DNA from 2 places in the Roseixanthobacter finlandensis genome. Region 2 is predicted to be linked to the other one. Evidence: riboswitches for the same ligand, from Rfam matches in the RefSeq annotation. Region 2 holds a riboswitch; the other holds the start of a gene.
What was found. A riboswitch is a leader RNA that binds a small molecule or an ion and turns the genes downstream of it on or off. The one in region 2 is predicted to bind glycine.

Region 1: linked by a shared signal. The riboswitch ahead of gcvT (glycine cleavage system aminomethyltransferase GcvT) and the one ahead of V5G24_RS03905 (D-amino acid dehydrogenase) in region 2 are both predicted to bind glycine.

The regions. Positions count from the first base shown of each region.
Region 1 is NZ_CM195536.1:4,039,377-4,054,559, reverse strand. Features, by position in the region: gene gcvPB (aminomethyl-transferring glycine dehydrogenase subunit GcvPB) at 1-1,244, opposite strand, end outside; gene gcvPA (aminomethyl-transferring glycine dehydrogenase subunit GcvPA) at 1,450-2,793, opposite strand; gene gcvH (glycine cleavage system protein GcvH) at 2,865-3,242, opposite strand; gene gcvT (glycine cleavage system aminomethyltransferase GcvT) at 3,245-4,402, opposite strand; glycine riboswitch at 4,577-4,676, opposite strand; gene V5G24_RS19060 (hypothetical protein) at 4,751-5,509, opposite strand; gene V5G24_RS19055 (M16 family metallopeptidase) at 5,698-6,933, opposite strand; gene V5G24_RS19050 (M16 family metallopeptidase) at 7,047-8,414, opposite strand; gene V5G24_RS19045 (hypothetical protein) at 8,635-9,270, opposite strand; gene lspA (signal peptidase II) at 9,344-9,856, opposite strand; gene ileS (isoleucine--tRNA ligase) at 9,853-12,909, opposite strand; gene V5G24_RS19030 (ammonium transporter) at 13,425-14,912, opposite strand; gene V5G24_RS19025 (P-II family nitrogen regulator) at 14,941-15,183, opposite strand, start outside.
Region 2 is NZ_CM195536.1:838,141-853,323, forward strand. Features, by position in the region: gene V5G24_RS03885 (LysR family transcriptional regulator) at 1-538, shown strand, start outside; gene V5G24_RS03890 (cupin domain-containing protein) at 603-956, shown strand; gene V5G24_RS03895 (NAD-dependent succinate-semialdehyde dehydrogenase) at 1,024-2,496, shown strand; gene V5G24_RS03900 (tartrate dehydrogenase) at 2,532-3,605, shown strand; glycine riboswitch at 3,827-3,929, shown strand; glycine riboswitch at 3,931-4,045, shown strand; gene V5G24_RS03905 (D-amino acid dehydrogenase) at 4,109-5,401, shown strand; gene V5G24_RS03910 (hypothetical protein) at 5,416-5,691, opposite strand; gene V5G24_RS03915 (SDR family NAD(P)-dependent oxidoreductase) at 5,729-6,475, opposite strand; gene V5G24_RS03920 (fumarylacetoacetate hydrolase family protein) at 6,487-7,341, opposite strand; gene V5G24_RS03925 (alpha/beta fold hydrolase) at 7,603-8,469, opposite strand; gene V5G24_RS03930 (VOC family protein) at 9,247-10,254, shown strand; gene V5G24_RS03935 (DNA-binding transcriptional regulator) at 10,284-11,081, opposite strand; gene V5G24_RS03940 (bifunctional 3-(3-hydroxy-phenyl)propionate/3-hydroxycinnamic acid hydroxylase) at 11,401-13,134, shown strand; gene mhpD (2-keto-4-pentenoate hydratase) at 13,189-13,986, shown strand; gene V5G24_RS03950 (ABC transporter substrate-binding protein) at 14,534-15,183, shown strand, end outside.

The DNA.
Region 1 (15,183 bases), 2.1 Mb from region 2:
CACGCATCGTCGAACAGCGCCTCGTGCATGGCCGGACGCGTGGCGAAGGGTGCGCTCATCACGTCCTGGAGGCTGGCGCGGATGTAATTGGCGGAGAGCACCGCATCCTCCGCCGCTTGCCGCATGCCGTCGGCGCCGTGGGAGAGCATCCAGGCGAGCGCGCGCACGAACATGCCCATCTGCCCATGGAACGCGCTCATGCGGCCGAGCGCCTGCTCGGCGCCCGCCTGTCCTTGCTGCTCCACGAGGCGCAAGGTCTCACCCTCCACCACCAGCGCCGGGGCGGGGGCGAAGGGCGCGAGCGCTTTTGAGAGCACCACCGGCCCCGCCCCCGGTCCGCCGCCGCCATGGGGGGTGGAGAAGGTCTTGTGCAGATTGATGTGCATGGCGTCGACGCCGAGGTCGCCAACCCGCACCTTGCCCAGGATGGCGTTGAAATTCGCGCCGTCGGCATAGAAATAGGCGCCCACCGCATGCACCGCCTCGGCGATCGCCACCACATCCGGCTCGAACAGGCCGCAGGTGTTGGGATTGGTGAGCATGATGGCGGCGACGTCTTCCGAGAGCGCCTTCTTCACCTCTTCCACATCCACCGTGCCGTCGGCGCGGGCGGGAATGGACTTCACCTGATAGCCGAGCAAGGCGGCGGTGGCGGGATTGGTGCCGTGGGCGCTTTCCGGCACCACGACGATACTGGGTTTGCGCCCGTTCGCCTCGTGCGCGGCCTTGATGGCCATCATGCCGCACAATTCGCCGTGGGCGCCGGCCTTGGGGGTGAGCGCCACCGTATCCATGCCGGTGAGGGTGAGCAGATAGCGCGAAAGCTCGCCCATCAGCCCCAAGGCGCCCTGCACGGTGGAGACCGGCTGAAGCGGATGGATATCGGCGAACCCAGCGAGGCGCGCCATGCGCTCGTTGAGGCGGGGATTGTGCTTCATGGTGCAGGATCCGAGCGGGAACAGGCCGCTGTCGATCCCGTAATTCATGCGCGAAAGCCGCACGTAATGGCGCATGGCCTCCGGCTCGCTGAGGCCGGGCAGGCCGAGCGGGGCCTTGCGCTCCAGCTCGCCGAGGCGCGGCGCGAAGCCGGCCGGCTCGTCGAGATCGACGCCGGTGACGTCCTGCCGGCCGATTTCGAACAGCAGGCCTTCTTCCAGATCGAGCGCGCGGTTGCCGGTGAAGGTGGCGGCGCCGATTTCGCTCGCCGATTGAGGCGCCGTCGCGCCGCGTCCTTCGCGATTCATGAGCGGATCTCCTGGGAGAGGAAAGAGCGAGCGGCTTTCGGCAAGAAGACGGCCGTTCCCTCTCCCGCTTGCGGGGGAGGGCTACGGAGGGGGAAAAGATCCGGCATCGAAATATTGAAGGGAGGCTTGGCTTCACGGGCCCCCTCCCCAACCCTCCCCCGCAAGCGGGAGAGGGGGAGCAGGGCGCTGGCGGTAAGGGGCGCGTTCATGCCAGCACCTCCTTCAGCGCGGCCGCATAGGCGGCGCGGTCTTCGTCCGTGGATGTCTCGGTGGCGGCCACCAGGATCAAATCGTCGAGGCCGGCATCGGGCGCCAGCCGGGAATAGGGCACGCCGCCGAGAATGCCCTTGGCCGCCAGCTTCTCGATCACCTCGGCGGCGTTACCCGCGACGCGAATGGTGAATTCGTTGAAGAAGCTCTCGTTCAGCACCGCGACGCCGTCGAGCGCGGCCAGCCGGTCGGCGAGATCGCAGGCGGCGGCGTGGTTGATGCGGGCGAGCCGCGTCAGCCCCGCTTCGCCCAGCAGCGAGAGATGGATGGTGAAGGCCAGCGCGCACAGGCCGGAATTGGTGCAGATGTTGGAAGTGGCCTTCTCGCGGCGGATATGCTGTTCACGCGTGGAGAGGGTGAGCACGAAGCCGCGCCGTCCTTCCGCATCCACCGTCTCGCCGGCGAGGCGGCCGGGCATCTGGCGCACGAATTTCGCGCGGGTGGCGAACAGGCCCACATAGGGGCCGCCGAAGGTGAGGGGATTGCCGATGGATTGGCCTTCCCCCACCACGATGTCCGCCCCCTGCGCGCCGGGCGGCTCGACGAGGCCGAGCGATACGGCTTCCGTGAACACGGCGATCAAGAGCGCCCCGGCGGCATGGGCCTTTTCCGCGATGGGTTTCAAATCCACCAGGTTGCCGAACACGTCCGGGCTCTGCACCACCACGCAGGAGACGGTCTCGTCGATGGCCGCGCTCACATCGTCCGGCCCCGTGGGCTGTGGCGCGAGGCGCAGCAGCGGCACTTCGGCATAATGGGAGATGGTGGCGATGGTCTGCGCGTAATGGGGGTGAATATTGCCCGCCAGCACCGCCTTGCCGCGCTTCGTCACCCGATGGGCCATCAGTACTGCTTCGGCGGCGGCGGTGGAGCCGTCGTACATGGAGGCGTTGGCCACTTCCATGCCGGTGAGTTCCGCCACCTGGGTCTGGAACTCGAACAGATATTGCAGCGTGCCCTGGGCGATCTCGGGCTGATAGGGCGTGTAGGAGGTGAGGAATTCCGAACGCTGGATCAGATGGTCCACGCTCGCCGGCACATGGTGGCGATAGGCGCCGGCGCCGACGAAGAACGGCACCGAGCCCGCCGCCACATTGCGCGCGGAAAGGCGGGACAAGGCGCGCTCGACCTCCATCTCGCCCTTGCGGCGGGGCAGATCGGGAAGGTCCGCGAGCAGCTTGTCGGCGGGGATGTCGGCGAACAGGGAGTCCACCGACGGCGCGCCGATGCGCGCCAGCATTTCGGTGCGGTCTTCGGGAGTGAGGGGCAGATAGCGCATGATGCGTTTACCTCGCCAACCTGCGGCGCCGCGCATTCCGGCGGCTCCGCATGGGTCGGCTCGTTTGTGTGTCAGCTCAGCGTTTCGACGAAAGCGGCATAGGCCGCCGCATCCATGAGATCGTCCAGCTCGGCGGGGTTCGCGAGCTTCAGCTTCACGAACCAGCCTTTGCCCTCGGCGTCCTCGTTCACCGCGCCCGGCGCGGCTTCAAGGTCCGGGTTGATCTCGACCACTTCGCCGGAGACCGGGGCATAGACCTCGCTTGCCGCCTTCACGCTCTCGACCACGGCGGCTTCCGCGCCCTGCTTTACGGTCTTGCCGACCTCCGGGAGTTCCACGAATACCACGTCGCCAAGCTGGCTCTGGGCGTAATCGGAAATGCCGATCACGGCGATGTCGCCGTCGATGCGGACATATTCATGGTCCTTGGTGTAGCGCACGTCGCTCATGGTCAGGCCCCCTTCTGTTCGCTCTTACGGACGTAGCGCTGGGCCACGAACGGGAATGTGACGACGGTCGCGGGCAATGCCTTGCCGCGCACGAGAATGTCGAGGACGGTGCCGGGCACGGCGAGGGCCGGCGGCACATAGCCCATGGCGATGGGTGCGTTGAGGGTGGGCGCAAACCCGCCCGACGTAACCGTGCCGACCACGGTTCCATCCTTGGCGATCTCAGCGCCCTCGCGGGCCGGCGCGCGCCCCTCAAGGCGCAGGCCGACGCGCACGCGCGCCGGACCTTCGGCAAGCTCGCGCTGGATGCGCGCGGCGCCGGGAAAGCCGCCGCCCTCCCGTCGCCGCTTCTGGATCGACCAGACCAAGGCGGCCTCGACAGGCGAGGTGGTGGGGTCGATGTCATGGCCATAGAGGCACAAGCCCGCCTCCAGCCGCAGCGAATCGCGCGCGCCGAGGCCGATGGGCTTCACCTCCGATTCGGCCAGTAGCGTGTTCCAGACGGTGACGGCGGAGCTTTCGGGGATGGAGATTTCAAACCCATCCTCGCCGGTATAGCCGGACCGGGAGATATGCACGGGAATGCCGTCGAAGCGCGAGGGGCCGGCGGCCATGAAGTCCAGCGCGGCGCCTTCGGGGGCGTGGCGCGCCAGCACAGCGGCGGCCTGCGGACCCTGGAGCGCGAGCAGCGCGCGGTCGTCGAGCCGTTCCAGCGTCACCCCGGCGGGCAGGCGGGCGGCGATATGGGCATAGTCCGCCTCCTTGCCGGCGGCGTTCACCACCAGCAGCAAGGTGCCGTCCTCTTCCGGCGCGCCGGGACGGGTGACCATGAGGTCGTCCAGGATGCCGCCGTCGTCCGCCATCAGCTGGGAATAGCGCTGGCGGCCGGGTTTTAGATTGAGGATGTCGGCGGGAATCAGCGCTTCGAGCGCGGCGGCCGTGGTCGCATGGTCGCGGCCGACGAGCTTGGCCTGGCCCATGTGGGACACGTCGAACAGGCCGGCGTGGGTGCGGGTCCAGGCATGCTCGGCCAGGATGCCGTCGCGATATTGCACCGGCATGTCATAGCCGGCGAACGGCACGAGGCGGGCGCCGAGCGCCGCATGGGCGCCGTGCAGGGGCGTCTTCAGAAGGGGGAGATCGGTCTCGGGATGTGACATTCCGGTTCCTGGGGGCGCGCCAAAGTCATCGGGTCTTTCGACCCGAGCGGCGCCCCCTCTGTCACCGGAACCTGAGAGATTTGACCGCACCCGGTGGAACGGGCACGGCTTACGCCTTCGGTGAGCCACCCGCATGATCCCTGAGGGTCACGCCGCGGCTGCTTTCCAGAGTGTCGTCCCCCTGCGGTCCTTTTGCCTGAGCGGTTCCGGGGCGGTTGCGCCTTCGGCGCCGGCCATCATCCGGGGATGGGCCGGTCTCTCCCGCAGGGATCTTCCGAGCGACCGCTCCGAGGAACGGCCGCGGTCACCATAGAGAAACGCGCCGAAGGGTCAATGCGGCGCTTTCTGTCATTGCGCGGGTGGCGGGCCGAAGGTCGCCGGGGCAGGCCCGAAGGTGGGGGCGGGACCGAACGTATTGGGGTCCGCCGCCGGCTTGCTGGCCGCGGGCTGGGTGGCGGCGGGCGCGGCGGCTGCCGGAGCAGTGGTTGCGGCCGGAGCCGTGGTAGCGGCAGCAGGCGCCGCCGGACGCGGTCGGGCCGGACGGGGACGCGCCGGGGTCTCGCCCTTGGGGTCGAAGCCGACATAGATCACGTATTTCGCCATAGCGTCCGGAGTGGTGACCGGGAACGAGATGGTATCCTCCACCACCGTGAAGGTGGTCTGGGTTTCGCCCTGGGGAATGTTCAGCGGCACCACGAAGAATTTGGTGGTGATGGTCTTGGGCGAAGGGCCTTCCTGCACCACCGCGATGCGGATCGGCACGTTGAGCGCGCCGGGCGAGCCCTTGTCGCCCAGCAGGACACGGCCGTCGAGGCCGACCTTCACGGTCATGACGCCGTTCGCGATATTGCATTCGCGGGCCAGCTGACCGAGCGAGCCCTGGTATTTCAGGCCGCCGCCGGGAGCCGGCACTTGCCAGGCGGACGCGCCGGAGCGGACATCCACACGCGGGCATTCGAACTCGACCGCATCGGGGCCGGTGCCCACGGTCATATTATTGGTGGGCTGGGCCGCGCCGACCCCGCCCGCAGCCGCGTCGACATTCACGCCGGGCGCGCCAAACGTTCCCTGCGAGTTGCCCGCGCACCCTGCAAGGGTGATGGCCATGGCTGCCCCGGCCAACACACGCATAGGCAGAGCAGCGTCTAAAGCAAAACGCATGAGGAAACTCCAAAAACCTCCGCAACAGGCGTATGTATAACAGAAGGTTAAAGCGCAGGGGGAGGGGGGACCTGCGCCTTGAGCCTGTCCCTGGGGAGGTATCTGACTCTATGGTTACCGGCGGTGCCGGCCGGTCAGTTTCCCACCACCCCGACCGGTCGCCCGGCAACCACCACCAGAGCCTTGCGCGCACCCGCGAGACGCTGCGAGACGCGGCGCAGATCCTCCAGCGTCACCGCCTCGATCAGCGAATTGCGGCGATCGATATAATCCATGCCGAGCTTGTCGATCTGAATCTGGAGCAATTGCCCGGCGATCTTCGAGGAGGTGTCGAAGCGCAGCGCATAGCTGCCGGTGAGATAGCTCTTGGCCTCGTCCAGCTCCTCCTGGGTCGGGCCTTTGTCGAGGATCTGCTGAAACTCCTCGTTGATGATCTTGATGGATTCACCCGCGCGGTCGTTCTTGGTGGCCGTGCCGGCGAACCACAGGCCCACGTGTTCCAGCGCCACCTGGTAGGAATAAACCGAATAAGCGAGCCCACGCGCCTCGCGCACTTCCTTGAACAGGCGCGAGGAAAAGGCGCTGCCGCCGAGAATGTGGTTCAGCACATAGGCGGGGATGAAATCCGGGTCCTGCCGCTCCAGCCCGTCGGTGCCGATCATGACCACGGACTGGGGGACATCCAGCGGGATCACATCGGTTTTGCCGAGGCCCTGGGGCTGCACATCCGCGACCGGGGTCAATTGCGCGGTGGCGGGAAGCGCGCCGAACACGCGGTCCAGCTCGGTGGCGAGCTCCTCGGGCGTGATGTCGCCCACCACCGCCACGCGCAGGTTGGAGCGCGCAAGGTTGCGCTTGGCGAAGCCCGCCAGATCCTCACGCGTGATATCGGCGACGCTGGCGAGCGTGCCGTCCACTGGGCGGCCATAGGGATGGTTCGGGAAGGCGAGCGCGAACCAGCGCTCGTTGGCGAGCGAATTGGGATCGGTCGAGCGCCGGCGCAGGGAGGCAAGCTGCGCGGTGCGGATGCGCTCCACCGCCTCGGTATCGAAGCGCGGTTGGGTCACCGACAGGCGCAGCATGTCGAAGGCGGTATCGCGGTTTTCCGAAAGGGTGCGCAGCGAGCCGCGCACCTCGTCGCGCCCGGCGTCGAAATGCAGCTCGATGGCCTTGTCGGCCAGCGCCTGATGGAAGCGCTCGGCGTCATATTCGCCGGCGCCTTCGTCCAGCAGCGAGGCGGCGAGGCTGGCGATGCCGGGGCGCTCCGCCGGATCCTGCGCCGCGCCCCCGAGGAAGGCGAATTCCATGGCGAGGAGTGGCAAGGTGGTGTCGCGCACCAGCCAGGCCTCGATGCCGCCGGGGCTGACCACGCGCGTGATCCGCGTGGTTTGGGACTGGGCGGGAGCCGCGGAAACAAGAGAGACAGCCATCATCACCAACACAAGAATGCGAGCGCTAAAGAGGGAAGCGGCGGGGCGTGCGCTCACGAGCGCTTCTCCGGCGCCGCAGGCGCGGCTGCGGGGGGCGGCGTCAGATAGCCGGTCACCGCGCGCTTCAGCACGAGATAATGCGCGGCCGCCGCCTTCACGTCCGCCGCGCTCACGCGCTTGATGAGATCCGGCCAGCGGTTCACATCCTCGACGGAAATGCCGGTGGCCCAGGCCGCACCATAGATGCGCGCGAGGGTCGCCTGGTTGTCGCGGGCATAGATCGCTTCCGCCGTCAGGCGGGTCTTGGCGCGGGCCAGCTCGACATCGTCCGGCCCGTCCTTCGCCATCTTGGCGACCACGCCGTCCATCGCCTGTTCCAGCGTCTCCAGTGTGACGCCCGGGCGGGGCGAGGCGGAGATGCCGAAGCGGGTCTCGTCATAGGCCGTGCTTTGGTACCAGGCGCCGGCGCCGGCCGCGAGGCCCTGCTCGGCCACCAGTTCGCGATACAGGCGGCCGGTCTGCCCGCCGCCGAGGACTTGGGCGAGCACGTCCAGCGCCTCCGCCTCGCCGGGCTTGGCGGTGCGATAGGAGGGCACCAGATAGCTGCGCTGAAGGCTCGGCTGGGCGACGCGCGGATCGCTCAGCGAAACCCGGCGATGGACCTGCGGCTCGGGCTCCTGCGGGCGGTTGCGCGGCGGCGTGTCGGCACGGGGAATAACGCCATAGATCTTTTCGGCCAGTGCCCGGACCGCCTCGGGCTCCACGTCGCCCGCGACCACCAGCACCGCATTGTTGGGGGCGTAGAAGCGATGATAGAAGGCGAGCGCGTCCTCGCGGTTCAACTGCTTGATCTCGTGTTCCCAGCCGATGATCGGATGCTGGTAGGGATGGTTCACATAGGTCGCGGCCTGGAGCGCCTCGGACAGGCGGGCGCCGGGATCGCTGTCGGTGCGCATGCGGCGCTCCTCGAGCACCACGTCGCGCTCGGGCAGCACCACCGCGTCGGAGAGCTTCAGCCCGGTCATGCGATCGGCCTCGAAGGTCATCACCGTTTCCAGGTGCTCCTTGGCGACGCGCTGGTAATAGGCGGTGTAATCCTGCGAGGTGAAGGCGTTTTCCTGGCCGCCGAGGCGCGCCACCTCGCCCGAGAACTTGCCGGGGCCGGCCTTCTCGGTGCCCTTGAACATCAGATGCTCGAGGAAATGGGCGATGCCGGATTTGCCCGGCTGTTCGTCCGCCGAGCCGACCTTGTACCACACCATATGGGTGACCACGGGCGCGCGGTGGTCGGGAATCACCATCACCGTCAGGCCGTTGGCCAGCTGGTATTGGGTGACGTCCGGCCCTGCGGCGGAAGCGGCGTTCAACGTTGCTGCGGCGGTTCCCGCGGCGACCATTGCGATCATTGCCAGGCGTCTCATCTGTTCGTTTCTGCCTTTTTGAGGCATGGGCCGCGCGAAGGGGGGACGGCGCATCGCCTTAAAATAGGAAGCCGGCGGCGCTCTGCCACTGCGGCGGGGCGTGTTTCGCGCACATTCCTGCGCGCGTGAGACCCTCGCGCGCGCGGTCCTGTTTCCTTACGCGGTTCGGCACGCCGCGAAGAGTGGTGCCGGGGAGCGGCGCGCCCGCGGCCCGGAACGCTCACTGGCGATCGAACAGGGTGGGGAATTTGAACGGTTCCGTCTTCTGCTCCACCACCCCATAGGGCGCGTTGGGCGCCGGGGTCTGGTAGCCCGGAGGCGGCTCGGTCAGCTCTGTCCGCTCGGGCTCGCCGTTGAAGGTGAGCTTGTCCTTGTCGCCGCCCTGGGGCGCGAACCAGGTCTTGAACCCGAGTTCGCTCGGCAGCAGCACGTCGCGCTTGGATTCCGCCCCGACGGGCGCGCCATTCGCAACGCTCTGCGTCGGCTTGAGGCGCGGATTGTTCAATTGCGAGGGCAGCAGCACGCGGCTTGAATCGGTGAGGCCCACCGGCGTCTGGTCCCCGGCCTTGGCCTTGGCGGCACGGATCACGTCCGGATCCTTCGGCCAATTGGGGTTGGCGGCCGCACCACCGTCGCGCGGGGGCGGCAAGGTATTAGCGGCGCTCGGCGGGGGAACCACCAGCGGGGCACGCTCGCGATATTGGATCTGCGGCTTCTCGTCGTCATTGAGGCCGAGGAAGCCGCCGAGCGTGGTCTTGAAGAAGTCGCCGGTGTCGCTTTCCTGGGCAAAGGCGAGGTTCGGCGTGGCGGAGAGGGCGGCGAATGGAAGCGCGGCCAGCATGAGACCACGCAGCATCAAGGCTCGATTCCGCCGATTTTCCGTCATTCGCATGGGCCTTTCCCTCGTGCGCCTGCCCCTTCTCGGACATTCAGCCCATACGGCTGGGGTCAGAGGGCGGCATTTTTGAGGCGCGTCCGAAGAAAGCATCATAAAGCAGCACGGCCACGCCCACAACGACCGCCACATCCGCCACGTTGAACACGTACCAATTGAAGCCGAACGCGTGCAGCGACACGAAATCGAACACCGCGCCATAGACCACCCGGTCGGCGGCATTGCCGATGGCACCGCCGATCAAAAGGCCGAGGGAGAAGGCCTCCAGCTTGCGCGGGGTGCGGGCGAGCCACACCGCGAACAGCAAGGAGGCGATCACCTTGAACGCCACCAGCACCCAGCGCCCGGTCTCGCCCTGGGGGAACAGGCCGTAGCTGATGCCGCTGTTCCAAAGCACAACCAGATTGAGGAACGGCGTCAATTCCCGCACGCCCTCCGGCCAGCTCTGTGACCAGGCGAGCACCGCCGTCTTGCTGCCCTGGTCGAGCACCAGGACGATCAGCGCCACCAGGACGCCGAGGCGGATGTGGCGCACGGGGCGGTTCATTCGGCTGCGGCTCGCGCGGCCAGCTCACGCAGGGCGCGGGCGTCGCGCAAGGTTACGTCGGGATAATCGGGATCGCTGCCGACCTCCTCCAGCACTTTCCAGGAGCGCGCGCATTTGCGGCCCTGCGCCAAGGCGGGCACCACCGCGACGCCGGGCACATCGTCCAGCATGAACGCGCCCTCGGGCGGCTCGGCGAGAATCAGGGTCGCGCCGGAGGTGATGCACACTTCCGCTAGGTCCACGCCCTCCAGCGCTGCGGCGAGGTCCGCACTGGTCACATGGATCTGCGGCGCGGCTTCGAGCGAGGAGCCGATGCGCTTGGCGGTGCGTTCCACCTCCAGCGCGCCGAGCACGACGCGGCGCACGAGGCGGATTTTCCGCCAGGTTTCCGCGAGCTCCTCATTCTTCCACGCCGCCGGCGTTTCCGGGAAGCTGCGCAGATGCACCGAGCCGTCCGCGCTGCCGGTGCGGGCGAGGAACGCTTCCTCGCAGGTGAAGGGAAGAATCGGCGCGAGCCAGGTGACGATGCGTTCGAACACCTCGTCCAGCACGGTGAGGCAGGCGCGGCGGGTGAGCGAGGAGAGGGGATCGCAGTAAAGCGCATCCTTGCGCACGTCGAAATAGAAGGCGGAAAGCTCGCTGGTCATGAAGGACGTCAGCAAGGTGTGAACCTTCTTGTAGTCATAGGCCACGTAAGCGGCGCGGATCTGCCCGTCCAACTCCTGGAGGCGATGCAGGATCAGCTTTTCCAGGGGCGGCATGTCGGCGAAGGCGACCCGCTCGGCGGCGTGGTAATGATGCAGCGAGCCCAGCAGCCAGCGCACGGTATTGCGCAATTTCCGGTACGTATCGGCGGTCGTCTTCAGGATTTCGGGGCCGATCTTCAGATCGTCCGCATAGTCCGAGGCGCACACCCATAGGCGAAGGATGTCGGCGCCGGAAGTCTTGATCACGTCCTGGGGCGAGACCACGTTGCCGAGCGACTTGGACATCTTGTGCCCGTTCTCGTCCAGCACGAAGCCGTGGGTCAGCACCGCGTCATAGGGCGGGCGGCCGCGCGTGCCGCAGCTTTCCAGCAGCGAGGAGTGGAACCAGCCGCGATGCTGGTCCGAGCCTTCCAGATACATCACCCGGTCCGGCCCGTCCGGCGGGCGGTTCGCCTTCAGGTCCGGGCGCACTTCCAAAGTGAAGGCGTGGGTGGAGCCCGAGTCGAACCACACGTCGAGAATGTCGTCCACCTTCGCCCAGCCTTCGGCGGCGCGGTCGGCGAGGAAGCGTTCGCGGGCGCCGTCCTTGTACCAGGCGTCGGCGCCTTCCAGCGCGAAGGCCTCGGCGATGCGGGCGTTCACGGCGGAATCCTTGAGGATCTCCACCGAGCCGTCGCCAACTTCCTTCACGAACACGGCGATGGGCACGCCCCAGGCGCGCTGGCGCGAGACCACCCAGTCGGGCCGGCTGGCGATCATGCCGGTGATGCGGTTTTCACCCGTCGCCGGCACCCAATCCACGGTCTTGATGCCGGCGAGCGCGCGTGCGCGCAGGGTGTCGGCCTCATTCCCGGCCAGCGTCGCCGGACGCGGCGCCGCCGTGCCGTCCGCGTTGCGGATGTCCTGGTCCATGGCGATGAACCATTGCGGCGTGTTGCGGAAGATCACCGGCTTCTTGGAGCGCCAGGAATGGGGATATTGATGCTTCAGCCGCCCGCGCGCGAGCAGGTTTCCGGCCGCCACCAAAGCGTCGATGACGGCCTGATTGGCATCGCCCTTCTCGCCCTTTTCGGTGATGACGCGCTTGCCTGCAAAGCCCGGCGCCTGGTCGGTATAGAAGCTGTCTTCGTCCACCGTATAGGGGATGGCGGGATTGATGCCGCGCTCCTCCAGCCAGCGGCGATGCTGGGTCCAGATCTCGAAATCCTCGCGGCCGTGGCCGGGGGCGGTGTGGACGAAGCCCGTGCCCGCATCGTCGGTGACGTGGTCGCCTTCGAGCAGGGGGACTTTGAAGCCATAGCCGAGTGAGGCGAGCGGGTGAGAGGTGATGAGATTCGCGAGGACATCCGCCGGCACGTCGCCGAGGCGGGAAAAGCTGGTGACGCGGGCGGCCTTGAAGACCTCATCGGCCAGCTTATCGGCGAGGATCAGCTTGTCGCCAGCCTTCGACCAATTGTCAGCCGGCGCCTCGGTGACCTCATACAGGCCGTAGGAAATGCGGTTCGAGAAGGAGATCGCCCGGTTGCCGGGCATGGTCCAGGGGGTGGTAGTCCAGATGACGACGGAGGCTGACAAGATCGCGTCGAACGCGGCTTTAGCCTCCGACGGCAAGCCACTAACAAGTGGTCCGTAGGCAGTGAAATCTCTATCTACCGGAAACTTCACCCACACCGTATCCGACTGGTGGTCGTGATATTCCACCTCGGCCTCGGCCAGCGCGGTCTTCTCCACCACCGACCACATCACCGGCTTGGAGCCGCGATAGAGCAGGCCGTTTTCCGCGAACTTGATGATCTCGCGGGCGATCTGCGCCTCGCCGAGGAAGCTCATGGTGGTGTAGGGGTGGTCCCAATCGCCCTCGACGCCCAGGCGCTTGAATTCGGTGCGCTGCTCGTTCAGCCAATGCTCGGCATAGGCGCGGCATTCCTGGCGGAAGGCGATCATGGCCGCGCTGTCGGAGAAGTCCGGCTTGGCCTTGCCCTTCTTGCGGTAATTCTCTTCCTCGATCTTCCATTCGATCGGCAGGCCGTGGCAATCCCAGCCGGGCACATAATTGGAATCGAAGCCCAGCATTTGCTGGGAGCGCGTCACCACGTCCTTCAGGATCTTGTTGAGCGCGTGGCCGATATGGATGTTGCCATTGGCATAGGGCGGGCCGTCGTGCAGCACGAAGCGCGGGCGCCCGCGCCCCTCTTCCCGCAGCTGTTCGCGCAGGCCAATGCGGGCCCAGCGCTCCAGCAGTTCCGGTTCCTTCTTGGGCAGTCCGCCCCGCATGGGGAATTCGGTCTGCGGCAGGAACAGGGTCGCGGAATAGTCCACGGCGTCGGACGGCGTCTTCTCGGTCATGGGATCGGGCTCGAAAGGGATCTTGGCGGCAGATCGTTACATCGTGAGGCGCACCCCGGCGCATCGGCGGGGCGGTCGCGGCGAAGGGGCGTGTCCCGGTTGACCCCGCGCGCTCAGGCGCGCTGGCGGGGTGCCGGGCTGGTAATTCGCGCCCAGGCCGGGCGGCGCGCGCCCTGATGTGACGGTGCTTGTGCCATGCAGGGCTTCTAGCAGGGCTCTCGGCGCGGGAAAAGCCCGGATGGAGCACGGACGGGCGAAGGCCGGCGGCGCGAAAGCGCGCCATGCCGCCATCGGGCCGCCCCAAAAAGCGATGAAGCCCCGGCCATGCGGCCGAGGCTTCATCTTCCCCTCTTGTTATTTCGGTCGGACACGCCGTTTCGCGGGGCTTGTCCGGGAAGTCGCACGGCCCGGTTCGCGCCAAGGCCGCATTCTGGTCCGCATCGACCCGCCGCACGGGCGGGCCCTGTCCGGTCGAGCCGGAAGAAGCGGGGCGGCGCTGTCGCCGCCCCTCAGGCTCAGCTGTGGTAGGCGCGTTCGCCGTGCTCGGTGATGTCGAGGCCTTCGCGTTCCACTTCGATCGGCGCGCGCAGACCAACGACGGCCTTGATGATGTAGAAGAGGATCGCGGAGCCGACGCCAGACCAGACGAGGGTGACCAGCACCGCCTTGATCTGGGCCATCACCTGAGCGCCCATGGCATATTCCGCGACCGCACCGGTGGTGTAGTCGTAGATGCCGGTGCCGCCGAGGGCCGGGGCGACCACGATGCCGGTCGCGATGGCGCCGAAGATGCCGCCGATGCAATGCACGCCGAACACGTCGAGCGAGTCATCGTAACCGAAGGCGTTCTTCACGGTGGTGCAGAAGAAGAAGCACAGCACGCCGACGATGAGGCCCGAAACCAGCGAGCCCATGATGCCGGCGAAGCCCGCCATCGGGGTGACGGCCACGAGGCCGGCAACCGCGCCCGACACGACGCCGAGCATGGAAGGCTTACCCTTGGCCAGCCATTCGATGATCATCCAGGAGATGGCGGCGGCGCAGGTGGCGATGAAGGTGTTCATCATGGCCAAAGCGGTGAGGCCGTTGGCTTCGAGGTTGGAGCCGGCGTTGAAGCCGAACCAGCCGACCCACAGGAGGGAGGCGCCGACCATGGTGAGCGTCAGGGAGTGGGGGGAGAAGGCTTCCTTGCCGAAGCCCGTGCGCTTGCCGACGATGAGGCAGCCCACGAAGGCGGCAATACCGGCGTTGATGTGCACCACGGTGCCACCGGCGAAGTCGATGGCGCCGAGCTTGTAGATGTAGCCGGCATCGGCGAGCACCGCGTCCAGGGCTTCCTGGGCAGCGGCCTTGGCCGGTCCGTCAGCCGCAGCCGCAAGCGCCTTGGCCGCCGCGTCCACCGCGTCCGGGCCGGCCCAGTACCAAACCATGTGGGCCATGGGGAAATAGATGAACGTGACCCACAGCGGCACGAACAGCACGATCGCCGAGAACTTCACGCGTTCCGCGAACGCACCGAAGATCAGCGCCGGGGTGATCATGGCAAAGGTCATCTGGAAGGCGACGAACACCAGTTCCGGAATCGCCACGCCGACCGTGAAGGTACCGCCGGCGGAATCCACCGTGATGCCCTTCATGAAGGCCTTGGAGAAGCCGCCGACGAAATCGGAGCCGCCGGTGAAGGCCATGGAATAGCCGTACAGGACCCAGATGAGGCCGACGATGCAGACGGTGTAGAACACCTGCATCAGCACCGAGAGCATGTTCTTGCCGCGCACGAGGCCGCCGTAGAACAGGGCGAGGCCGGGGACCGACATCATCAGCACGACCATGGCGGAGACCAGCATCCAGGCCGTGTCGCCCTTATTGATGGTCGGCGCCGCGGCAACCGCCGCCGCGGCGTCGGCCGCCGGCGTGGCTGTCTGCGCAAGCACGGGCAAGGCAAGGGCCGCCGCTGCGAGAAGGGTTGGCAGTCCCACGCGGGACCAGGTCTTGAACGTCATGGAATATGGCTCCGTGAATGAGGATTGCTCAGAGGGCGTCGGTGTCGGTCTCGCCGGTACGGATGCGAACCGCCTGATCGATCTGGAAGACGAAGATCTTCCCGTCGCCGATCTGGCCCGTCTTGGCGGCGGCGGTGATGGCTTCCACCACCTTCGCGACCTGATCGGAGGCGACCGCCACCTCGATCTTCAGCTTCGGGAGAAAGCTCACGGCATATTCGGCGCCGCGATAGATTTCCGTGTGCCCCTTCTGGCGGCCATAGCCCTTGAC
Region 2 (15,183 bases):
GGGCCGACCGGTGGGCGATGCAGACATCGCCATGCGCTTCGATCATAAGCCGGATGGGCAGCACCATGTGCGCACGCTGATGCCCGAGTCGCTGCTGCCGATCCGTATGCCGTCTTTCGGCGCACCCGAGGCGCAGGCCGAGCTGCCTGCGGATTCGTTCCTGCGCAGCGGAACCAAGGTGATCACGCTCGATGAGGCGCAGCCCGATTGGGCAAGCCTTTTCGCCCGGAACAAGAAGCTCGAGTCGTCTGAACCTGAACTGCAGTTCTCGGACTACACGTTGGTGGTGCAGGCGGCGCTGGTGGGGCAGGGGGTTGCGCTCGGCTGGCTGAATGTCGTCTCCCATCTGCTGGCGCAGGGGAGCCTGGTACCGGCGAGCCCCACTGTGGTCCATACCCGCCGCCACTGTGAACTCGTGACTCGCCGGGGTCCCGATTGCGGCGTGGTCGATGACATCTGCGACTGGATGATCGCCGAGCTACGGCAAGACATATCGCGAATCCATAGCCGCTATCCCAGCCTCGACATTCGAAGCTGATCACCCGCCACCAACGGGACCCGCGCGCCTATCCATACCCTCACAGAAGCATAGGAATACCATCATGAGTACTCTTGTCGTCTTCGATCTCGCTAATCCCGGTGAGCCTAAGCACAGCAAGCCGGCGCCAGACCGTTTGATTTCGGGCGATCCCAGCTATCGCACCTGGGAAAATGCGGCCGCCGGCCAAACGGGCATCCGCACCGGCATCTGGGAAGCAACGCCGGGCGTGACCCGCTCGATCAAGGGCGGAACCTGGGAGTTCTGCACCATCCTGTCCGGCGTCGTCTTGCTGACGGAAGACGGCGGCGAGACCCGTCGCTTCACAGCAGGCGACACCTTCGTGATGCGCCCCGACTTCGTTGGGACGTGGGAGACCGTCGAGACGGTTCGCAAGGTTTTCGTGGCGGTCTCCTGAGCGACCGCCGGCACGCGCCCGCAAAAGGGCCTTGGAGAGTATTCTGATGACCAAGACGACCGAAACCGTGCTCGGGCTCGCTGATCCCGGCTTGTTGGTCGAGGCTGCGCTGATCGCGGGGCAATGGTGCCCGGCGGACGACGGCGCGACGCTTCCGGTGGAGGACCCGGCCTGCGGACGGGTTATAGGCACGGTGCCCGCTTGCGGCGCCGGCGAGACGCGCCGCGCCATCGAGGCTGCGCAGACCGCATTCGCCAGTTGGCGCAGGGTGCCGGCCGCAGAGCGGGCCCGCCTGTTGGAGCGCTGGCATGACCTCATCCTCGCCAATGCCGCCGATCTCGCGTGCATCATGACCGCCGAGCAGGGCAAGCCGCTGGCCGAGGCGGAAGGCGAAGTGCGCTATGGCGCGTCGTTCGTGAAGTGGTTCGCCGAGGAAGCGCGCCGCATCTACGGCCGCACGATTCCCGCCCCGGGGTCCGACCGGCGCATCCTGATGTTGGAGGAGCCCATCGGCGTCACCGCCGCCATCACGCCGTGGAATTTTCCCATCGCCATGATCACGCGCAAATGCGCGCCGGCACTCGCCGCCGGTTGCACCATGGTGATCAAGCCCTCCGAGTTGACGCCGTTTTCGGCGCTAGCATTGGCCAAATTGGCCGAGCGGGCCGGTATTCCTGCCGGGGTGATCTCGGTGGTGACGGGCCTACCTGCCGGCATCGGCGAGGAACTGACCGCGAGCCCGATCGTCCGCAAGATCTCCTTCACCGGCTCCACGCGGGTGGGCGCGCACCTGATGCGCGCCTCGGCACCGACATTGAAGAAACTGAGCCTCGAGCTGGGCGGCAATGCACCGTTCATCGTGTTCGACGATGCCAACCTCGGTCTGGCCGTCGAGGGCGCGATGGTCTCGAAGTTCCGCAATGCTGGCCAGACTTGCGTGTGCGCCAACCGCATCCTGGTGCAGGCGGGAATCCACGACGCCTTCGTCGCCCGGCTCGGCGAGAAGGTCAAAGCGCAGGCGGTTGGTCCGGGCACACAGGCTGGCGTCGGTATCGGTCCGCTGATCAATGCAGCGGCCGCGTCCAAGGTCCGCGCGCATGTTGATGATGCGATGAGCAAGGGCGCGCGCGTGGCGGCGCAGGCCCATAGCGGGCTCGACGAGACGCGCTTCGTCGCGCCTCTGGTGCTGACCGGTGCCACCATCGACATGCTTTTGGCCAATGAGGAAACCTTCGGCCCGGTGGCGCCGATCTTCCGGTTCGAGACCGAGGCGGAAGCGATCGCGATCGCCAATGGCACGCCTTTCGGACTTGCGGCGTATTTCTTCACCGAGGACATGCACCGCGCCTGGCGGGTGGGCGAGGCGCTCGAATTCGGCATGGTGGGGCTGAATACCGGCGCCATCTCCATGGAGGTCGCGCCCTTCGGCGGCGTGAAGCAGTCCGGGCTTGGCCGCGAGGGCGGATATCTCGGCATCGCCGAATATCTCGAGCCCAAGGCATTCCACATGGGCGGGCTGAAGCTCGACCCGATGGCCTGACATCGGCCTGATATCAACCACATGAGGAAACGTAAATGACCGACAGACGCTACCGGATCGCCGTCATTCCTGGCGACGGCATCGGCAAGGAAGTCATGCCCGAGGCGACGCGAGTGCTCAAGAAGGCCGCTTCGCTCTACGGCTTCACGCTTGAACAGACCTGGCACGAATTTGCCTGCTGCGACTGGTACGCCCGTCATGGCGAGATGATGCCGGAGGACTGGAAGGAGCGCATCGGCTCGTCCGACGCGATCCTGTTCGGCGCGGTGGGCTGGCCGGACACGGTCCCGGACCACGTGTCGCTGTGGGGCTCGCTTCTGCAGTTCCGTCGCGAGTTCGACCAATATGTGAACCTGCGTCCGGTCCGGCTGATGCCGGGGGTGCCCTCGCCGCTGGTCGGCCGCAAGCCGGGCGATATCGACTTCTGGGTGGTGCGCGAGAACACCGAGGGCGAATATACCTCGATCGGCGGGCGCATGTATCCCGGCACACCGCGTGAGATTGTGGTGCAGGAAACCGTGATGTCGCGCCACGGCGTCGACCGGGTGCTGAAATACGCGTTCGAGCTGGCGATGCGGCGTCCGGCCAAGCACCTGACCTCGGCGACAAAGTCGAACGGCGTCGCGATCACCATGCCGTACTGGGACGAGCGGGTGGAGGCGATGAAGGCCTTCTATCCGGAGGTGCGGACCGACAAGTACCACATCGACATCCTCACGGCGCAGTTTGTGCTGAACCCGGACCGGTTCGACGTGGTGGTGGCCTCGAACCTGTTCGGCGACATCCTCTCCGATCTCGGCCCGGCCTGCACCGGCACCATCGGCATCGCACCGTCCGGCAACATCAATCCCGACCGGACCTTCCCTTCGCTGTTCGAGCCGGTGCACGGCTCCGCGCCGGACATCGCCGGCAAGGGGATCGCCAATCCGCTCGGTCAGATCTGGTCGGCGGCGATGATGCTGGAGCATCTCGGCGAGGCGGACGCGGCGGCAGCGATCGTGCGGGCGATGGAGCGCACCTTGATCGACCCGGCCTCGCGGACCGGCGACATCGGCGGCCGGGCCGATACCGCGACCTGCGGCAAGGCGGTAGCGGACGCTCTCGCGTGAGCAAAATTTTCACCGTGCCGCCCGGCTTTCCGGGCGGTGCGGGGAAACGTTCTTCGCCGAAAGTCTCCATCGCGTGTGGCGCGTTGGGTTAGAGCCTGGTCTGAGCAAGTTGAAACGACGTGATCAGTGCCGGGATGACCAGAATATCTAATAAATGTCTCTCCGCCTCACGCGAGGTCTTGAGCATGCCGTGATTGTGTGCAATTGGTCGCGGGTCTGATAATGATTATGCGGGAGAGATCAGCAGTCCTCCCGGGCACATGTCGGCGCCGACGGAGCAACCCCCCAAGGAAACTCTCAGGCAAAAAGGACCGCATAATCAGGACGATCTGGAGAGAGGCGCCGCCCGGTTGGCAGGCGCCCACCGAAGGGGAAGCCCGAATGACGGCGGTGGTGCACCGTCCACCTCGGGGCGAGCTCTCAGGTACCGTGACAGATTGGGGGCAGTCGGCTGGATGCCAGAGGCATCCATGTCATGTCGTCCTCAAGCGCGGGAGAGCTCCATGCGCAGCATCGCCGTCATTGGAGCCGGTATAACCGGCATTACCACTGCTTATGCCCTGAGTGAGCGTGGTTATGACGTCACCGTCATAGATCGTCAGCGCTACGCGGCGATGGAAACATCCTTCGCGAACGGCGGACAGCTTTCGGCCTCCAACGCTGAAGTCTGGAATTCTTGGGCAACTGTGCTGAAAGGCATCAAATGGATGTTCAGGCAGGACGCGCCTCTGCTGATGAATCCGAAGCCTTCCTGGCACAAGTATTCCTGGATGGCCGAGTTTCTGGCCAACATCCCAAATTACAAAGCGAACACCATCGAGACCACTCGCCTCGCCATCCGGGCCCGCGACTACATGTTCGACGTGGCGAAGCGTGAGGGCATAGATTTCAATCTCGAAAAGCGCGGCATTCTGCATATCTATCGCGACAAATCCGGCTTCGAGGCGGCGGCCCGTGCCAGTGCGCTCTATGCGCAAGGTGGATTGCCGCGGCGAGCGCTAGGTCCCGCCGAGATCCATGAGATCGAGCCCACCCTCCACGGAAACTATTACGGCGGCTTCTTCACGGAATCAGACTCAACGGGAGATATCCATCTCTTCACGCGTGGTCTTGCGAAAGCGTGCCGGCGCCGTAACGTCCTTTTCCTCCATGAGGCGGCGGTCGACTCCGTCAGGCATTCTCTTCAGGGCTCCCGACCTCGTATCGACATTTCGCTCACGATTTCCCCAGCGGATGAAGTCGCGCCCGCTGTCCACGAGACCCATCGCTTCGATGCTGTCGTGGTGTGCGCAGGCGTGGGGTCACGGGCGATTGCCGCTCAGTTGGGGGATCGTGTGAACGTTTATCCGGTGAAGGGCTATTCGATCACCGTGATGCTTGATGATGAGGCCAGCCAGAACGGGGCGCCCTGGGTGAGCCTGCTCGACGACCAGACCAAGATTGTTACAAGCCGCCTCGGGAAAGATCGCTTCCGCGTTGCTGGGACCGCCGAATTTAACGGCGAGAACCGCGACATCCGTGCGGATCGCATTCGCCCTCTGGTGGAGTGGACGCGCAAGCTGTTTCCGCAGGCGTCCACGGCGCGGGTGGTGCCTTGGGCCGGTCTGCGTCCGATGATGCCGGACATGATGCCGCGTGTCGGGCCCGGGAAGCGGCGGGGCGTGTTCTACAACACTGGCCATGGGCATCTCGGCTGGACCCTGTCAGCTGCGACTGCTCAGATGATCGCTGAAGCGGTTGCCATTGATATGCCGCTCGAACCCTCCTCGCCAATGCTCAGTGTCGCGGCGGAGTAGGGCGCCGGAGCGGATCAAACCGCTCCAGCTTTAGCCATCAGGCGCGTTTTTTGCCCTGCCGGGCTGATCTGCGGTTCGCCCGGGCGCAACTGGGCGAGCCTGAGACGGTTCTGGGCGGCGGCGATCTTGTCCACCATCAGGCGGCCCGCGGTCCTGAGCCCGTTGCGCGCGTTGGACGCCACCGGAAGGCGGAACACGAAAGCCAGTCCCCGTTCCGCCGCCATCTCGCGACCGGCGCGCACGACCGCGGATCGGATTTCACGGCTCGTCTCCGGGAGCGCCGTGCCCAATGCCGCGAGGCCGTAAGCCTCGGTCCCCCCGATGCGATCAATAGGTCGCGCGGCCCCCGGACACGTCGAAGACGGCGCCGGTCGAGAAGGACGCCTCGTCGCTGGCGAGCCAGCACACCAGTGAGGTCATTTCTTCAATCGTTCCGAAGCGGCCGACAGGAATCTTCGACAGCATGAAATCGATATGCTCCCGCGTCATCTGATCGAAGATTGGCGTCCGCACCGCGGCCGGCGTTACGCAGTTGACCCGGATATTCGTCCGGGCCATCTCTTTGCCCAGGGCTTTGGTGAAGCCGATCACACCGGCCTTCGAGGCGCTATAGGCGGAGGCGTTGGGGTTCCCCTCCTTGCCGGAGATGGAAGCAATGTTGACGATCCGGCCGTAGTCCTTCGGCTCCATGGAGCGAATGGCGGCCTGGTTGCAGTAGAATAGGCCGTTGAGGTTCACATCGATCACCCGACGCCACGCATCGGCCGGATAGTCCCGCACCGGAAGATTGGGGCCGGTAATGCCTGCGCTCGCCACCAGAATGTCGAGCCCGCCAAGCGCGATGATGCTCGCATCCATCGCCCGGGTTACCGCTGCGGCGTCGCAGATGTCGAGCGCCTGGACATCATGAGCGCCCGTCGCCGTCCTGGCGGCAGCCAGTGCTTCCACCTGCAAATCCCAAAGGCTCACTCTGGCACCTTCGGCAACCAGACGTCTTGCCACGTCAGCGCCAATGCCGGAAGCGCCGCCGGTCACGATGGCGGCGCGATTGCGAAAACGTTCGGCGAATACCATCGCTCAATTCCTCAAGCGCGCGTCCAGGCGACGACGTCCTGGCGCTGGCTCCCAAGCCTTTCGATCCCAAGAGACATCACGTCGCCGGGCCTGAGATAGATCGGTGACGGCTTCTTGCCCATGCCGACTCCGGGCGGCGTTCCGGTGGTGATGATGTCGCCTGGCATCAGCGTCATGAACCGGCTGAGGTAGCTGACGATCTCCGCACAGGAGAAGATCATTGTCCGGGTATTGCCGGCCTGCATGCGCACGCCGTTCACATCGAGCCAGATGTCGAGATTCTGCGGATCGCCGACCTCATCTTGTGTCACCAGCCAGGGGCCGACAGGCCCGAATGTGTCGCAGCCTTTTCCCTTGTCCCAGGTGCCACCACGCTCGAGCTGGTATTCGCGCTCGGAAACATCGTTGACGAGGCAGTAGCCGGCGACATGAGCAAGTGCGCCCTCCTCCTCCACATAGGAGGCACGGGTGCCGATCACGATGCCGAGTTCGACTTCCCAATCGCCCTTCGCGGACTCCTTTGGCAGCATCACGGTGTCGTTCGGCCCAGAGAGAGAGGAAATTGCCTTCGTAAAGACCACCGGTTCCTTGGGGATCGGTAGATCGGCCTCGATGGCGTGGTCGACATAATTCAGCCCAATGGCGATGAACTTGCCGACCGAGACGATCGGCACGCCAAGTCGTGGCGTGCCTTCGACCAGGGGAAGCGAGAGCGGGTCGAGGCGGGACAATTCGGCGAGCACCGGGGGCGCCAGCGTCGCGGGGCTGATATCCGTTAGATGAGCGCAGAGATCGCGAATACGCCCTTCGGCGTCGACGAGTCCCGGCTTTTCCTCGCCCTTCTGGCCATAACGCAGCAATTTCACGGTTCAGGTTCCTGCGATGTGATTGGGGAAACTACGGCTGCGCCGATCTGCTGCCGAAGCATTCATTCGGTGATGGGCATGCTTCGGGCGGACCACGGACGCGAAAATATCGCGGTCGGAAGGCTCCCTTCCGATGTCTTCCGCATTCGACCGTATCGGCAGCGCCGATTTCACGCGTCGTGGCAATGGAGATTGACCCGGAGTTCGCCCGGCCTGAGCGAGGCAGCAGGATGGGCGCAGGCGATATCTTGCCCGGCGACCTCAGTGCTTGAGGAAGTCCAGGACCATGCGATTGAACTTGGCGGAGTGCTCCCATTGCGCCCAGTGGCCGCAATTGTTGAAGACGTGAAGCTCCGAATTCGCGATCCCTGCAACAAGACGAAGACCCACATCGAGCGGGACGAAGCGGTCGTTGCGGCCCCAGATGACCAACGTCGGAGCGGAAATCTCGCCGAGGCGGTGGCCGACGTCGGGAAACTGGCGTGGGTTGGCGGCCGAGCTCTTTACGAAATTCTCAAGATGATCCCGCCGCGCCAGCATGTTTTCGAGCCGGGCCTGGAACAAATCTTCGGTCAGGTCGCTCGCGTCGAAGACGAAGACGTTCATCATCCTCTTCAAGCTCTCAATCGTTGGATCGCGATACAGGGCCTGAAGCAGCTTGATGCCCTCCGTTGGCATCGGCACGAATGAACTGACGCCCCCGGTTCCGCCACCCATCAGCACGAGTTTGCCGACGCGGTTCGGATGGGCCAGCGCGAAGGCCACGGCGCTGTGCCCTCCCATGGAATTGCCCAGTATGTGGAGGCTCTCCAGCTTGAGGTGATCCACCAGCCCCTTGAGGATCCGCGCATTCAGCTCCGATCGTGAGCCGGTGCATATGACCGTGTCGCTCTTGCTCCAGCCGGGGCAATCAAGAAGGACCACGCGATAGCCGGCGTCGGTCAGGGGCGTGATGTTGCGATTGAAGTTGGCCCAGCCACTGGCCCCCGGCCCGGAGCCGTGGAGCATGACGATCGTCTCACCTCCCGTGCCGGGGTCGCAGTCATTGTAATGAATATTGAATTGCTGCCCGCCGTCGGAAATCTTGGCGAAACGGCTGGTGGCGGATTCGGAAAAGTCCTGACCCATGCGGGGCCCTCCCTCAATTGCCGTCGAGGCTCTGAAGCGAAACGGGCCATGGATTTCGGACGAAGATCCCATGGATCGCCACGGCTCATTCTGTGAGCCGCATTCCTCTTGTTAGGCACGAGACCTGCCCCAAGCCGGACACGGTCAGCGGCGAGTGGTACCAGCGGTAACCGAGGCCCGACAACCAGTCCTGTCATCGTGGGCACGGAGTGCACCGGCCGGTGCGCGGGCGTGCGCGACGGCGCGACGCCCGAGTGGTGCGACCCCAATCGGCGTCTTCAGGCCGGCTGACGCAGGCCGGGCCATTCGGCGGGCAGGCATGTGCACTGTGCGCACTGGCTGCGCGTCTCGCATTGTGGATGCAGGCGCACTCTTGCTAGCAGTCGGTGTTGTGGGAGCGGAAAACGGTCCGCTCAGAGGCTGTTTTCAGGCATCGGGTTTGCGGGCCATGTGCGCGGTGGCCCAGTGCCTGGCGCGATGTCGCTTAGAGCCGGTTTGGGAAATCGGCGGCTGAGGGCCGTCGAGGGATTTTTGGCGATCTGGCAGGAGAAGCCGCCGGCGCGATGCCGGGCATCGGGCCAAGGTTTCGACGAACCGGGCGCCGGAAAGACCCGGCGGACCGACCCGTCCGACTTTTCCAAACAGGCTCTTAGGACGTGCTCTGCACATTCTCGCAGCGGGGGCCGTCGCCGCTCGGTGTCAGGTGGACGATCGGCACGGCCGTTTAAAGCACGGATCGCCGCACAAAAATCCCATCACAATATGTTGGAGGAATCAATGTCGCTGCTCTCAGATCGCTTCGATCCCGGTCCGCAGATCGCCCAGTGCGGGTCAATCAACCTCGGGACAAAGAGCCTCGAGAAATCCCTTTCGTTCTTCCGTGACACCCTCGGAATGGAGGAGGTCGAACGCCGGGGCAACGTCTCCTATCTTCGCTGCTACCAGGAACTCGGCCACCACTCCTTGGTGCTGACCGAGCAGGACGAAGCGATCGTCAATGCCTACAGCTTTCGCGTCAGGCGGCCCCAGGATGTCGAACTCTTCCACGATGCTCTGAAGCAGCAGGACATCGAGGTTGTCGAAGTGCCGGCGGGCACCGAAGCAGGCCGCGGGACGGCGATCCGTTTTCTCCTCCCCGGCGGCGAACACCCCTTCGAACTCTATTTCGATATCGATAAGCCGCGGGCACCTGAGGCGTTGCGTTCGCGACTGCCTTCGAACTCGTCGAAGCGCCGTGGTCTCGGGGTGCGCCGGATCGATCATTTCAACATCCAGACATCGCCGTCGACCATCAACCAGGCCGAGCAGTGGGTGAGGGACAACCTTGGCTTCAAACGCCGGGAATTTGCTTATCTGCCAGATCAGCCGGACACGGTGATGGCGTCGTGGATGTCGGTAACGCCCCAGGTGCACGATCTCGCCATCGTCGCCAATCGTCTGGACAAGAAGGCTCAGCTTCACCACGTTGCCTTCAACCTGCAGGATTTCTCCGACGTGCTCACCGCCGCCGACGTGCTCCGCGACCTGGAGGTTTCCTACGGCGTCGGTCCGGGGAAGCACGGCATCGGTCAGGCAATGTATCTCTATGTGTTCGACCCCGGCTCGGATCACCGCGTCGAACTTTATGCCGGCGGTTATTTGATCTTCGACCCGGATTGGGAAGCCATCGAATGGAAGAAGGAAAACTTCCCCGATGGCCTGACCTGGTACGGCGACCCCATAGACACCGCTCCAGGCAGCCGAGGCCGGGATACAACAGGATCGGCCGGTCTGCGCCGGAAGTAGCAAAAGGGCCGGGTTTCCCGGCCCTTTTTCTATACGCGGGGAGAAGAAAGATAATCCTCAATCTTGCTGGCTGCGGATCGTAACGGGACGAGGAATTTTTTCCGCGCATCGGCGAGCGTAAGCGCAGACCGCAGCATGACGATGTTGATGCAGCCCGCCACCCTCCCGCCGTGAAGCACTGGCACCGCCAAGGCGAGGATCCTCGGCTCCTGCTCCCATTCGCCATTGTTGTGGGCATGGCCGGCTTGCCTGTGCTGGTTCAGCAGGCTCCGGAAGGCTTCGCGGCCCCGCCCAACCAAGCGTGAGCCCGGCTGCGCCGCCAGCCGATCGATCAATTCCTCACGCTCATCGTCCGGGCAGAAGGCAAGATAAGCTCGACCGACCGAAGTCTGCGTCAAGGACATACGTCTGCGAACGGTCACACTATTGAACGAGAGCGGACTGAAGCGATGCGTGGTTTCGCGCACACACATGTCCAGTCCGTCCAATGTTGCCAGATCCGAGGGCCAGACGACCTTGAGCAGCAATTCGCCGAGGACGTTGGAGGCCACTTGCGATATCCATTCCTCCTCGCGATAGCCCTCGCTCAGGTTCCGGACTTCCGGGGTCAGCCGATAGCTGTCATCCGAGTTGGAGCGGCGCAGGAGACCCTCGTCCTGAAGCGTCTCCAGCAGACGACGGATCGTCGTTCTATGCAGCCCAGTTGCTTCAGACAGTTCCCGTATTGTCGCCCACCCGCCTTCTGCTTGGTTCAGCGCCCGCAAAACTGCAAGCCCACGCGAGAGGCCCTGCACTGTCTTGTAAGGAGATTCGGCGTTCGACCCCACCCCAACCGTCCTGATTTGCCGTGCACTGAGTGAACATAGATGACATGGCCATTGCAGCCCTAGCAATGCCGACGCTAGCGTCCCCTTAAGAAAAAGTTGGAACCTGCCTGAATGGGTTCCATGCGGAGGAAGCTGATGACTAGCCATAACGTGGCATAAACGTGCCGAAGCGACTTCGGTCTGTGCGCGATCCAGCGTTCCTGATCCGTCCGCGAAAAACGTTCCCTTCCCATTCCCTGCACGTGATCCGCGACGACCTGCCTCGCGGGAGGCCGTATCGGGCTCGCGAGCGTTCGCTCTTGTACATGGAGGATTGCCCATGCACGCCAATCCGAGCACCTCTGGCCGTGACGCCACAGATCAGAGCCTATCTACTGTAAAAACTGAGGTCTTAATCGTCGGAGCAGGCCCGGTTGGTCTCACGCTGGCCAATTATCTCGGCGGATATGGCATCCAGACCATCGTCATAGAAAGTCTTGCGCAGCTCATCGACTATCCTCGCGCCATTGGCATCGACGATGAATCCATGCGCACCATGCAGGCCATTGGTCTGGCCGACGCGATCGAGCCGCATACGACGCCCAATCACTGGATGCGTTTTCTAACCGCGTCGGGCCGCTGCTGGGCCTCGATCGAGCCGCGCACCGACGAATTCGGATGGTCGCGCCGCAACGCCTTCATCCAGCCGCAGGCCGACCGCATTCTCTTCGAAGGACTGTCGCGCTTCCCGAATGTTCAAGTCCGCTTCGCCACCAGCTTCGTTGGGCTCAGGCAGGACGCCGACCGCGTCGTCGCGCACGTCGCCGGTGCGGAGGGAGAATATACGATCGAGGCCGCCTATCTCGTCGGTGCTGACGGCGGGCGCAGCCCGGTGCGGGACTCCCTCGGGCTGGCCTTCGAAGGGAAGACCGCCCCTAACAAGTGGCTCGTCATCGACGTCGAGAATGACCCGGTCGGCACCCCGAATCTCTATCTCTGCTGCGATCCGAAACGGCCTTATGTTTCCGCCGCGCTTCCGCACGGCGTGCGCCGGTTCGAATTCATGGTGACGAAAGGCGAGGACGAAGCCTATTTCAGCCGACCCGAAGCCATCCGCGCGCTGCTCGCGCGGGTCATCGATGACCCGGACAGAGCGAAATTGATCCGGCAGCGCATCTACAACCACAATGCCCGCCTCGCCACACGCTTCCGTGTCGGGCGGGTGCTTTTGGCGGGCGACGCGGCACACATCATGCCGGTCTGGCAGGGACAGGGCTACAACAGCGGCATCCGCGACGCGGCCAATCTGGGATGGAAGCTGGCGATGGTCGCAAGGGGCCGGCTCGGCGAAGAGCTGCTCGACACCTATCAGCACGAGCGCCGCGACCATGCCAAGGCGATGATCGACTTGTCGGTCATGGTCGGCAAAGTGTTTAATCCCCCCTATGCTTTCCTGAACACGGTCCGTGACGTCACCACTCGCATCCTGAACCTGATCCCTCCGGTCCAGCGCTACCTTCTGGAAATGCGCTTCAAGCCCATGCCGCGCTTTACCCGGGGCGTCGTGGTGCCGAGCCGGACCGGCGATCCGCGCAAGAGCCCGATCGGCCGTCTCTTCATACAGCCGCGGGTGCGCCGGCTCTCTGGGGAGGTCGTGCGGCTGGACGACGTCATTGGGCCGAATTTCGCGATCATCGCCTGGGGCAGCAATCCCTTGCAGTATATGGACTTGGACCAAGTCGCCATGTGGCGCGAGCTCGGCGCCGTCTTCATCAGTGTCAAGCCGGACGTTCAACTCGGCAGCCGTCCCGACGACGCGCTTGGTTTCCGGACCGATCCCCTCCATGGCATTGTGGAGATCGGTGACGTGCAGGGGTCCCTTAAGGACTGGTTCGGCAATTGGCCCGAGCCGATCGTGTTCCTGCGACCCGACCGCATCGTGGCCGCCACCTCCTCGCCGATGCGCGTCAAAGACGTCTCCCGGGACGTTGCGAGGGCCATGGCCTACACCTCCCGCAAGGGCCATGCCGCGCCGGAGCTGCTTCTTCCGCACAGTGTGGCCGCAGCCGAATGACCCCCTTGCCGAACCGAATGCCCCGATCGCCCGCCGCGGCTCAGGAGACATAAGATGCCATCTTCAGAATTTGTCACAGCGCTGGCCGCCGAATTGAGAGCCGCGGAAGAGAGTGGCACGGCGATCGCCCCGATCCGAGGCCGGTTGCCCGACGACGGCGGGGAGACCGCCTATGCCGTGCAGCGCGCCAATGTCGAATACTGGCGGGGTCGAGGCCGCAGGGTCGTCGGTCGCAAAATCGGATTGACCGCGAAGGCGGTTCAAGCCCAGCTCGGTGTCGACCAGCCGGACTTCGGCACGCTCTTTTCCGACATGATCTTCGGCGACGATGAAGAAATCCCGGTGGCCCGGCTCCTGCAGCCGAAGGTCGAAGCTGAGATCGCGCTGGTGCTAAAGCGCGATCTTCCCGCCGCGGACGCGACGCTGACGGAACTGATCCAAGCCGTCGACTTCGCCCTTCCTGCCATCGAAGTGGTGGGTAGCCGCATTGCGGGATGGGATATTCGGTTTAACGATACTGTCGCTGACAACGCCTCCTCCGGCCTCGTCGTTCTCGGCGCGGTGCCAGTGCCTCTTGCGGGGTTGGATCTCAAGCTGTTGCCGATGATCATGACGCGCGGCGGCGAGAAGATCTCTAGCGGCAGCGGGGCCGCTTGTCTTGGCCACCCCCTGAACGCCGCACTGTGGCTCGTGCGCAAGATGGCGGCATTCGGCACCCCGCTCGCGGCCGGGGATCTCATCCTGACAGGTGCACTCGGGCCGATGGTACCCATATCCCCAGGCGACCGCGTGACGGCCGAGATTTCGGGACTGGGCATCGTTCATGCCGCGTTCGGTCGGACGGCCGCCTGACCACCGAGCCTGACGAGGCAGCTGGAGGTCCCAGATCAGGCGGTGAGCGCTCACAAAGCGATGGCGAGCCAGACTGGCAGCGTCATCAACGGCATTCGAACGAACGCTGTGACCGCCATACGGTGCACTATGTGCCCATAGATGACGCCGCTATTGAAACGAAAGTTAAGCGTGGCGATAGCTGGCTTAGAAATAAAGGGTCCGCCCAAATAAGGCCCACGCTGGAGGAAACAACATGACCAAGCAGATGAGCTGGGGTGCCCCAGCGTTGACCATCTCCTTTCGGAAAGCGCCCTGCCAGCTCCCTCTTTGCGATAACTCATGACCTTTCGTCGTTGAGGCATAGCCGATTTTCAGCACCAAGGTTGGGCTTCGCTCTGTCGAACGCCGGATCGCGTCAGGCCGCAATCAGGCGCCCATCCTCTGGACGCCTGGAGCCGGCCTCGGCCCGCGTCAAGCGATACCGGCGCAGCCTGCGTCATCGCCCGAGATCTCGTTATGTAACGCCAATTACAGTCAACGAAAAAGACTTGAGGAGGAAAATGGTATGATCAGGCGCCAGTTCCTGTTGAGTGCGACAGCCGCGCTCGTTATCGCCTTTCCGGCGTTCGCCGCCGATACGGTCAAGGTCGGCCTTGTCTTGCCAATGTCCGGTCCGTTCAGCCAATACGGCCAGCAGATGCAGAACGGCATCAAACTGTTCATGAAAGAACATGGAGACGTCGTCGCGGGCAAGAAGATCGAGCTCATCGTCAAGGATGATGGCGGGATCGCGCCCGACCGCGCCCGCCGCGCGGTGCAAGATCTGATCGTTCGGGACAAGGTCGATGTGCTGGTCGGCTTCACCTTCACCGCGTCGGCGCTTGCCGCCGCGCCGCTCGCCAAGGAAGCGGACAAGGCGATGATCGTGCTGAACGCTACGTCATCGGGCATCACCGCCGCCAACCCCTATATGATCCGCATTGGCCAGACCTTGCCGCAGATCACCGAGCCGGCTGGTCGCTATGCCGGCGCGCAAGGCTACAAGACAATCTACACTGTGGTTGCCGACATCACGGCCGGCCACGACGCTGAAGCGGCCTTCACGCGTGGCCTGAAGGCCGCGGGCGGCGAGGTTGCCGGGACTTTGCGCGTGCCGGCCCAGAACCCCGACTTCGCACCGTTCGTCCAGCGCATCAAGGATGGCAAGCCGGACGC